One region of the Streptomyces sp. NPDC000941 genome, then DNA from elsewhere that is predicted to be linked to it. Evidence: riboswitches for the same ligand, from Rfam matches in the RefSeq annotation. Region 1 holds a riboswitch; each other region holds the start of a gene.
What was found. A riboswitch is a leader RNA that binds a small molecule or an ion and turns the genes downstream of it on or off. The one in region 1 is predicted to bind cyclic di-AMP.

Region 1 (2,193 bases):
CGGGCTGCCACCGCCCGGCCGGACCTCCAGGTGGAGGTGCGGGCCGGTCACATTGCCCGTGGCGCCGACGCGGCCGACGACCTCGCCCGTCGTCACCGAGCCCGACGTACGGACCATCGACGACAGGTGGCAGTACCAGATCTCGGTGCCGTCGTTCAGCTTGATCACGATGCGGTAGCCGTACGAACCGGCCCACCCGGCCGAGGTGATCGTGCCGCCGTGCAGCGCCTTGACCGGGGTGCCGGTCGGGGCGGCGAAGTCCTGGCCGGTGTGGTCGGCCGACCACATGTTGCCCGCCTGGCCGAAGGACGCGGTCAGGGTGTACGAGGCGACGGGGAGGGTGTACTGGGCGGCGAGCTTGGCCAGGCGCTCGGCCTCGGCCTTCTTCTTCGCCGCCTCCTCCGCCTTCCGCTTGGCCTCGGCCTCGGCGGCCTTCTTCTTCGCCTCCGCCTCGGCCTTACGCTTCGCCTCCGCGTCGGCGGCCTTCTTGGCCACGCCGGCGGCCCTCTCGGCGGCCTGCTTGGCGGCGGCGTCGGCCGCGGCCTCGCGCTGCGACTCGTCGGCGGAGTTCTGCTGGTTCTCGGCCTGCTGGAGGATGCGGGCGCGCAGCGCCTCACCGGCGTCGGTGGTGCCGTTCTCCTCGTCCTGGGAGGTCAGGCCGGCCTGGGAGAGGGGGGCGGCCGAGGTGCCGTCGGAGCCGGAACCGGAGTCCGAGGAGAGCAGCGAGCCGATGCCGGGCAGGTCCGCCGCGTCGGGGAGGACGTCCGTCACCTTGTCGGCGACGTGTGCGAGGTCCGGCATGGATATGGGGGCCTTGGGGCGGTCCTTGGCGCTCGCCATCCCGCCCGCGCCGACCGCCGCGATCACGCCGACGCCGAGCACGGCGCCGCTGCGGGCCATCGTGCCGCCGCGCTGCCTGGCGACTCGGTGCCGGCCGCGCACCGGGGCTATGGATTCCTCAGTGGGATTCCACTCGTCCCATGTCTCGGTGTCCTGCCCGTCCCTCGCCTCGGCGGCCGGTTCGAACCAGGAGCCGTAGCGGGTGGCTGTCCCCGCTCCGGCGCCGGACGTGCGGGACGGAGCTTCTTCTAGGGCAGACCTGTTGGACGCCACGCGGGCGCACTCCTTTCCTTCCCTCTCGCCTACCGGGTTAGCTGACGGGTTCGGAGCAGGAAGGTCTCCTACGGGTCAGGTTCGACCCGATTCACCCCAAGGTTGGTGGTTCCCCGGTTCCCTTGGTGTTGCTGTTGTCGCTCTGCTGCTGGTGCTGCTGTGCGTACGGGATTCGGCGACGGCGCACGGTGCCGCCTCTTGCGGCGGCAGTAACGACCGCGCTGCGTTATCGAACGTTAATAGAGAGCAGGACCCGATTCCAAGCCGTTCCCGGGAATCAGAGCAACCTTTGAGGTGACGTTCACGAACAACATGGGACAGATGAGGGCGAGTCGACAGCGACCCGAGCACACCCGGAAACGCCCCCGAACTGATCGTGCGTCAATCGTTATCCGGAGGGGTCATGCTCCGCTACGGAACGTGTTCGTGTCCGCATCCATGGTCCGCCCCCGGCGCCACCGGGGCGCGGCGCAGCGCCAGCAGCGCCATGTCGTCGGCGGTCCCGCCGCCCGTATGCCGCTCCACATCCGCCACCAACGCGTCGAGCAGCTCCACCGGTCCGGCGAAGCGACGGCCGCGCAGCTGGACCGCCGGATCGTAGAACGTGCCCTCCGCATCGCGCGCCTCGCTCACCCCGTCGGTGAACAGCAGCAGGGTCACCCCCTCCGCGAACCGCAGCTCCTCCACCCGGTCCGGCCACGCCCCCAGATCGCCCATCCCCAGCGGCAGCGCCGGCCTCTCGGGGTCGGCCTGGCACACCGCGCCCTCCCCGTCCAGCAGCAGCGGCGCCGGGTGGCCGCGGTTGATCAGGCGGAGCATGGAGTCGCCGCGGGGGATCTCGGCCAGCACCGCCGTGATGAACCCCTCGGCCTGCTCGATATCGGCCCGCCGGGCCCGCTCGCGCTGCAGCGCCCGCTCCAGCCGCAGCGTCAGCCCCTCCAGTGTGGCCTCCTGTTCGGCGGCCTCCCGGAAGGCGCCGATGACGATCGCGACCACCTCGACCGACCCCAGCCCCTTGCCCCGTACGTCGCCGATGACCATCCGTACGCCGTGCGGGGTGTCCTGCACCGCGTACAGGTC
Region 2 (2,193 bases), on a different contig from region 1:
TGGGGTTGCCTCGCGAGTCGAGGATCTCGCGAGCTACGACGACGTCGATGGACGACACGAGGATCTCCTTCGTATGGGTCTGTCTCTGCGGCATGAGCCTAACGGGCCCGGAGTGCCCACCCGACGAAGCCCCGGCGGGGCGCGCCTCGCTTGGGGGGCGGCGCGCCCGGCCGGGGCAGTCTTCGGGGGTGTTGGGGCCGGGGAGGGTGCCGGGGTGGGGGGAGGCCCGGCTGCCGGGGTGGGGGGAGGCCCGGCCGGGTGGGTCAGGAGAGGTGGAGCAGCTGGCCCGGGAAGATGAGGTTGGCGTCCTCGACGATGTCCTTGTTCAGCTCGAAGAGCTTCTTCCAGCCGCCGTCGACGTGGTGCGCGTCGGCGATCTTGGAGAGGGTGTCGCCGGACTTGACCTTGTACTCGCCGTCGCCCTTCTTGATCGCGTGGCGGGCGTGCCCGCGCCCGGCGTGCTCGCTCTCCTCGCGGGGCTGCGCCTTCGGCTTGGCGGGCTGCGCGGGCTTGGCCGTCTCGGCCGGCTGGGCGGGCTGGGTGGTGGACGTCGAGGGGGTCGGGGTGCCGCCGGTGGTCAGGCCGGTGCCGCACACCGGCCAGGCGCCCTTGCCCTGTCCGGCCAGGACCTTCTCGGCTATCTGGATCTGCTGGTCCTTGGTGGCCAGGTCGGCGCGGGCCGCGAAGGAGGTGCCGCCGTACGCGGCCCAGGTGGAGTTGGTGAACTGGAGGCCGCCGTAGAAGCCGTTGCCGGTGTTGATCGACCAGTTGCCGCCGGACTCGCACTGCGCGACCGTGTCCCACTGGGCGGTGGTCGCGGCCGAGGCGGAGGTGGCCCCCAGGAGCGGTGCGGCGACGGCCGCACCAGCGACGCCGGCGAGCGCGGCGATGCGGGTGACCTTGGAGGGACGGCGGTGCTTACCCTTGTCGTTACGCATGTTCGTTCCTCACCGACGCCTACGAGGTGAGCTGTCGGGTTCGGACTGTGAGTTGCCCGGCCCAGATGCGGCTTGACCGCACCCTGGCTTCACCCCGAGCCGAACGGGCCCGTCTCCAGGCCGCTACGGCGCCTACCTTGGTTCCCCCGCTCCTGCCTTCGGCGCATAAGCGTCGGTTTCCCCCCGACCGCCGGCAGGACTCGGCGTGACGATCGACGGTGCCCGCGGTGGCGAGCGGAAAGACGTTAAACACACCTTCCGATGAGGTTCAAACCCCGACATCCCAGCGAATGAGGCCGTATCCGCACCCAGCCATCCCACATCTACGCAGGTGAGGCCGGGTGCGGAAAGATCGGACAGGCTACGCACGCCGGGCGATGTGACGAGATGTATGTCTCACCACCGCCAGATCGGGCAATTCATCCCGAACTGCCGCTACCTGGCGCCGAGATCGAGACGCTGACCAGGATGGATAAGGCCCGGGTCGGTTCCGATGAGCGGTTCGTCGGCCTCGTAGAGCTCGGGCCGCCCTCCGTCAGCCTTTTGGTCGTCTCGGTCGTCCGCGATGTCTGACAAGCTGTCATCGCCGCGCACGGTGTAGTCCTCGCGGCCGAGGGGCTGAACGGGGATCTCGGTGCGCTCCGCGTCGTCGCGCGAGGCATGGCGGCCCGAGGACCGGGCGTCGTCGTCCGCCGTGCCCGCGGAGCCCTGCTCGCGGGCGTCGGGCGCGCCGCGGTGACGGCCGGTGGGAGAGGTGGCGGAGTCCTCGCCCTTCGCGTCGCGGTCGGAGCGCTCGTCGCCCTTGTCGGGCGCGGAGTCGCCCTCGTCGCGGGACGCTTCGCCGGAAGCGCCCGACTTCCCACCCTTTTCACCGGACTTGTCGCCGGGAGTCGCGGAGGGGTCCGACTTACCGGTCTTGTCGGACGTATCGGAATCTTCGGAACTACCGGAACCATCGGAGCTGTCCGACCGATCGCCCCGACTGGAGTCGTCGGACGCGTCGTCCGTATCGGAGTCGCCGATCCCGGTGGGCTCCTCCGTCCCCCAGCTACCGCTGGGCGGTGCCCCCTCCTTGGCTTCGGGCGTCCCCTTCCCGCCGGGGTTCACATCCAGCGCGTCGCCGAGGCCGGCGAGCCCGGCGTCCAGCGCACAGCTCGGCCAGGCGTCCGGGCCGCGGTCGGCGAGGATCGCCCGGGCGATGGCTATCTGCTGGGAGCGGCTGGCGAGGTCGGGGCGCGGGGCGTACTGCTGGCCG
Region 3 (2,193 bases), on a different contig from region 1:
CGCGAAGGCGATGGCCTTGTCGGCCTTGGTGGAGGTCGAGCTGGAGGACCCCGAGGAGCTGGACCCCGAAGATCCCGAGGTGCCGGACGATCCCGAGGAACCGGAAGACCCCGAGGAACCGGAGGAGCTCGACGAGTCGGAGGAGTTCGCCTGCTCCTGCCGCCGCTTCGCCGCCTCCTCCTGCGCCCGCTTGGCCGCCGCCTCCCGCTGCTGCTGGGCCAGCGCCGCCGCCTTGCGCCGGGCCTCCTCTTCCTTCTTCTTCTCGATCACCGCCAGCCGCGCCTTCTCCTCGGCGGTCAGCTTCGACAGCAGCTCACGGGCCTGGGTGAGCTTGCCCTGGACGGTCTTCTTCTTGGTCTTCAGCTGCTGCTGCGACCGGGTCAGCGACGCAAGGCTCTTGCCGGCCTTCGTACGCTCCTTGGCGGCCTTGGCCTGCTGCGACAGGAAGTCGTCGACGGCCTGCTTCTGCTCGCCGGACAGCCGGTCCATCAGATGGGACTGGTCGAAGATGTCCCGCGGGTCCTTGGCGAACAGCAGGGTCGCCGTGCTGTTGGCCATGCCGCCGCTGCGGTACTGCGCCGCCGCATAGCTGCCCAGCTTGCGCCGTGCCTCGTTCAGCTTCTCGGTGCGCTTGGCGACGCTGTCCAGCAGCCGGTCGACCTTGGCGCGCTGCTCGCCCGTGCGCTCCTTGGCGGCGTTGTACGCCTGGGTCGCGGATTCGGCCTGGTGGTAGAGCGTGTCGACCTTCTTCTTGACCTCTTCGACCGTTGGCTTGGGCTTACCGGGCTCGGCGCTCGCCGTCTGGGAGAGGAGGGTGACGGAGGCGAGGGCGGCCGTCGTGACCCCGACGGCGGTGCGGCGGCCGGTGGCCGAGTCCAGTATTCGGGTCCGCGGCTTGCGGTGCGACGCCAAGGGAGGCGACTCCTTCCGTGGACCGCCTACCGGGTTAGCTGTCGGGTTCGGGCGTACGGAAGGCTGCCCTACGGTCCGTGCGGCGGACGGCTACTGTCGCCACGTGGGCCGATTCACCCCAGTGGTACCTCTGGGTCCCCGGCTCCGGCTGCCTCGCGGCGAGGCCGGACTCGGCGGAAACAGCCCGTGCCGACGTGGTCGCCGACGGGTTCCGGACCGTCTGATGAAGGACCGTAGTGGTCTTGTGGGGCTCATGTGAAGGCTGGTGTTCGAATTGTCCCGAAACCGTTTCGTGACTTCCGCGCATACGCTGTCAGTGCGGCGCCCTAGACTCGGTGAGCGATGAGCAGCCTCTTTGATGACAGCTTCCTGGCGGACCTCGGGCCCTCGGACGAGGAGCCCCCGCCGCCCGAGGACGACGGCGGGCCCGCCGCTGAGGACGTCCCGCACGACCTCTTCGGCGGGAAGTTCGACGCGCCCGCCCCCAGGGAGACGTACTACCGCGACGGCGCGGCGCGCCCCGCGGTCGATCCGGTCGCGCTCCTGGAGGGGATGAACGAGCAGCAGAGGGCCGCCGTGGTGCACACCGGCTCGCCGCTGCTGATCGTCGCGGGCGCCGGGTCCGGCAAGACCCGGGTGCTCACCCACCGCATCGCGTATCTGCTCGGCGCGCGCGGCGTGCACCCCGGCCAGATCCTCGCCATCACCTTCACCAACAAGGCCGCGGGCGAGATGAAGGAGCGGGTCGAGGAGCTGGTCGGCCCGCGTGCGAACGCCATGTGGGTGTCGACGTTCCACAGTGCCTGCGTGCGCATCCTGCGCCGGGAGTCCAAGAAGCTCGGCTTCACCTCCTCCTTCTCGATCTACGACGCGGCCGACTCCAAGCGGCTGATGGCGCTGGTCTGCCGGGATCTGGACCTCGACCCGAAGCGGTATCCGCCCAAGTCCTTCAGCGCCAAGGTCTCCAACCTGAAGAACGAGCTCATCGACGAGGAGACCTTCGCCGGACAGGCCTCGGACGGCTTCGAGAAGACGCTCGCCGAGGCGTATGTGATGTACCAGTCGCGGCTGCGCGAGGCCAATGCCCTCGACTTCGACGACATCATCATGACGACGGTCAATCTGCTCCAGGCATTCCCCGACGTCGCCGAGCACTACCGCCGCCGCTTCCGCCATGTCCTGGTCGACGAGTACCAGGACACCAACCACGCGCAGTACACGCTGGTGCGCGAGCTGGTGGGCCCGGGCTCGGCGGCCGCCGCGGGCGGCGGCGCGGACGAG
Region 4 (2,193 bases), on a different contig from region 1:
ATCGATGGCGCTGGCCAAGGAGCTGTTCCCGGCCGAGGCCCGGATGTCCCGGCCGCGCCAGGGCACCCAGGAGACCGTCGAGGGCATCGACGCCGCGGGCGTGCGGGCCTTCTACGAGACGTATGTCCGCCCGTCCACCTCGACCGCCGTGGTCGTCGGTGACCTGACCGGCGTCGACCTCGACAAGGCGCTGGCCGAATCCCTCGGCGCCTGGACGGGCGGCGCCGCCGAGTCCCGCCCCATGCCGCCGATCACCGCCGACGACACCGGCCGCGTGATCATCGTCGACCGGCCGGGCGCGGTGCAGACCCAGCTGCTCATCGGCCGGATCGGCGCCGACCGCCACGACCGGGTCTGGCCCGCCCAGGTGCTGGGCACCTACTGCCTGGGCGGCACCCTCACCTCCCGGCTCGACCGCGTGCTACGCGAGGAGAAGGGCTACACGTACGGTGTGCGGGCCTTCGGCCAGGTGCTCCGCTCCGCGGCTCCGGACGCTTCCGGAGGGGCCACGGGCGCCTCGCTGCTGGCCATCAGCGGCTCGGTGGCCACCGAGGTCACCGGCCCCGCCCTGGAGGACCTGTGGAAGGTGCTGGGCACGCTGAAGGAGGAGGGCCTGACGGACGCCGAGCGCGATGTCGCCGTGCAGAACCTGGTCGGGGTGGCCCCGCTGAAGTACGAGACGGCGGCCGCCGTCGCGGGCACGCTCGCCGACCAGGTCGAGCAGCATCTGCCGGACGACTTCCAGGCGCAGTTGTACGCGCGCCTCGCGGAGACCGGCACGGTGGAGGCGACCGCCGCGGTGGTGAGCGCCTTCCCGACCGACCGGCTGGTCACGGTGCTCGTCGGTGACGCCTCGCAGATCGAGGAGCCGGTCAAGGCGCTCGGCATCGGCGAGGTGCGCGTCATCCAGGGCTGACAGGTCAACAGACCGACGAGCTGACAGATCGACAGGCCGACGGACCGACCCGACCAGGGAGCAACGGGCCGTCGCCGCAAGGACCCTGGCGCCGCTTCAGGCGCCAGGGTCTCTTTTTGCCGGTCGTTTCCTCGATCGTTTCGTCCGCTTTATGGCAGAGATTGCCCGTCTGGGTGATCGTGTCTGTGGGGAAACCAACAAAAAAGCGGAACCGTTTGGTGAACGAATGCGATCACGCTTAGCGTCAGTTCGGTTGTCCGCCCGAGACACGCCGCATCCGCGGCACGGGCAACCATCGCCGAGTCCCCGTACGGCGCGAGCCAGGGGAGCCGGGGACCCAACCTCGCCCGTCGCCGCCCGCGGCGCCGGACGGGTGATCCCCAGGGGTGAATCGGACGCCTTCCCCGCGTGGGGGAGGGGCCCGTAGGAGACCTTCCTGCTCCGAACCCGTCAGCTAACCCGGTAGGCGAGAGGAAGGAAAGGAGTGCGCCGGACCATGGCGTTCACCCGTACCGCCGGGAAGCACCGCCGCCCCACCCGGGCCCCCCGCACCACCCGTTCCAACGCCAACCTCGCGGGCATAGCCACGCTGGCCGCCTCCGGCGTGGTCGCCGGCTTCGCCGCCCCCGCCCTCGCGGCGTCGGACGACCCGCGCGGCTTTGAGGACACCGGGCTGCGCCAGGCGGTCGCCATGGACGACCAGCTTGCCGACCAGGTCCAGGCCCAGGCGGAGAGCCAGCAGAGCGCCGCCGAGGAGGCCGCCGCCAAGGCGCAGGCCGAGGCCCAGGCCCGCAAGGAGGCCGCGCGTCAGGCGGCCGAGGCGAAGCGCAAGGCCGAGGCGGCCGCCAAGAAGGCCAAGCAGGAACGCGAGGCCAAGGAGCGCGCGGCGCGCGAGGCCGAGCGCAAGCGGCTGAACACGTTCGTGCCGCCGGTCACCGGCTCGTATGTCTCCACCAGCTACCAGGCGTCCAGCGGCCTGTGGTCCTCCGGCACCCACACCGGGGTGGACTTCCATGCATCGTCCGGCACCTCGGTGCACTCCGTCGGCTCCGGCACCGTCGTCGAGGCCGGCTGGGGCGGTGCGTACGGCAACAACATCGTGATCAAGATGAACGACGGCACCTACACCCAGTACGGCCACCTGTCGTCCATCGGCGTCTCCGTCGGCCAGACGGTCACCCCCGGCCAGCAGATCGGCCTGTCCGGCGCCACGGGCAACGTCACCGGCCCGCATCTGCACTTCGAGGCCCGCACCAGCCCCGACTACGGCTCGGACA

Region 2: it holds a riboswitch for cyclic di-AMP, as region 1 does, so the genes downstream of both, ACWDSL_RS03360 (transglycosylase family protein) here and ACWDSL_RS25905 (M23 family metallopeptidase) in region 1, are expected to answer to the same signal.
Region 3: it holds a riboswitch for cyclic di-AMP, as region 1 does, so the genes downstream of both, ACWDSL_RS09680 (NlpC/P60 family protein) here and ACWDSL_RS25905 (M23 family metallopeptidase) in region 1, are expected to answer to the same signal.
Region 4: it holds a riboswitch for cyclic di-AMP, as region 1 does, so the genes downstream of both, ACWDSL_RS49085 (M23 family metallopeptidase) here and ACWDSL_RS25905 (M23 family metallopeptidase) in region 1, are expected to answer to the same signal.

The regions. Positions count from the first base shown of each region.
Region 1 covers NZ_JBSFMM010000085.1:1,226-3,418, forward strand. Annotated here, with positions in the region: gene ACWDSL_RS25905 (M23 family metallopeptidase) at 1-1,113, opposite strand, end outside; cyclic di-AMP (ydaO/yuaA leader) riboswitch at 1,125-1,251, opposite strand; gene ACWDSL_RS25910 (PP2C family protein-serine/threonine phosphatase) at 1,525-2,193, opposite strand, start outside.
Region 2 covers NZ_JBSFMM010000005.1:91,690-93,882, forward strand. Annotated here, with positions in the region: gene eno (phosphopyruvate hydratase) at 1-58, opposite strand, end outside; gene ACWDSL_RS03360 (transglycosylase family protein) at 264-938, opposite strand; cyclic di-AMP (ydaO/yuaA leader) riboswitch at 940-1,112, opposite strand; gene ACWDSL_RS03365 (transglycosylase family protein) at 1,374-2,193, opposite strand, start outside.
Region 3 covers NZ_JBSFMM010000020.1:25,244-27,436, forward strand. Annotated here, with positions in the region: gene ACWDSL_RS09680 (NlpC/P60 family protein) at 1-912, opposite strand, end outside; cyclic di-AMP (ydaO/yuaA leader) riboswitch at 921-1,098, opposite strand; gene pcrA (DNA helicase PcrA) at 1,255-2,193, shown strand, end outside.
Region 4 covers NZ_JBSFMM010000315.1:4,580-6,772, forward strand. Annotated here, with positions in the region: gene ACWDSL_RS49080 (M16 family metallopeptidase) at 1-916, shown strand, start outside; cyclic di-AMP (ydaO/yuaA leader) riboswitch at 1,203-1,400, shown strand; gene ACWDSL_RS49085 (M23 family metallopeptidase) at 1,413-2,193, shown strand, end outside.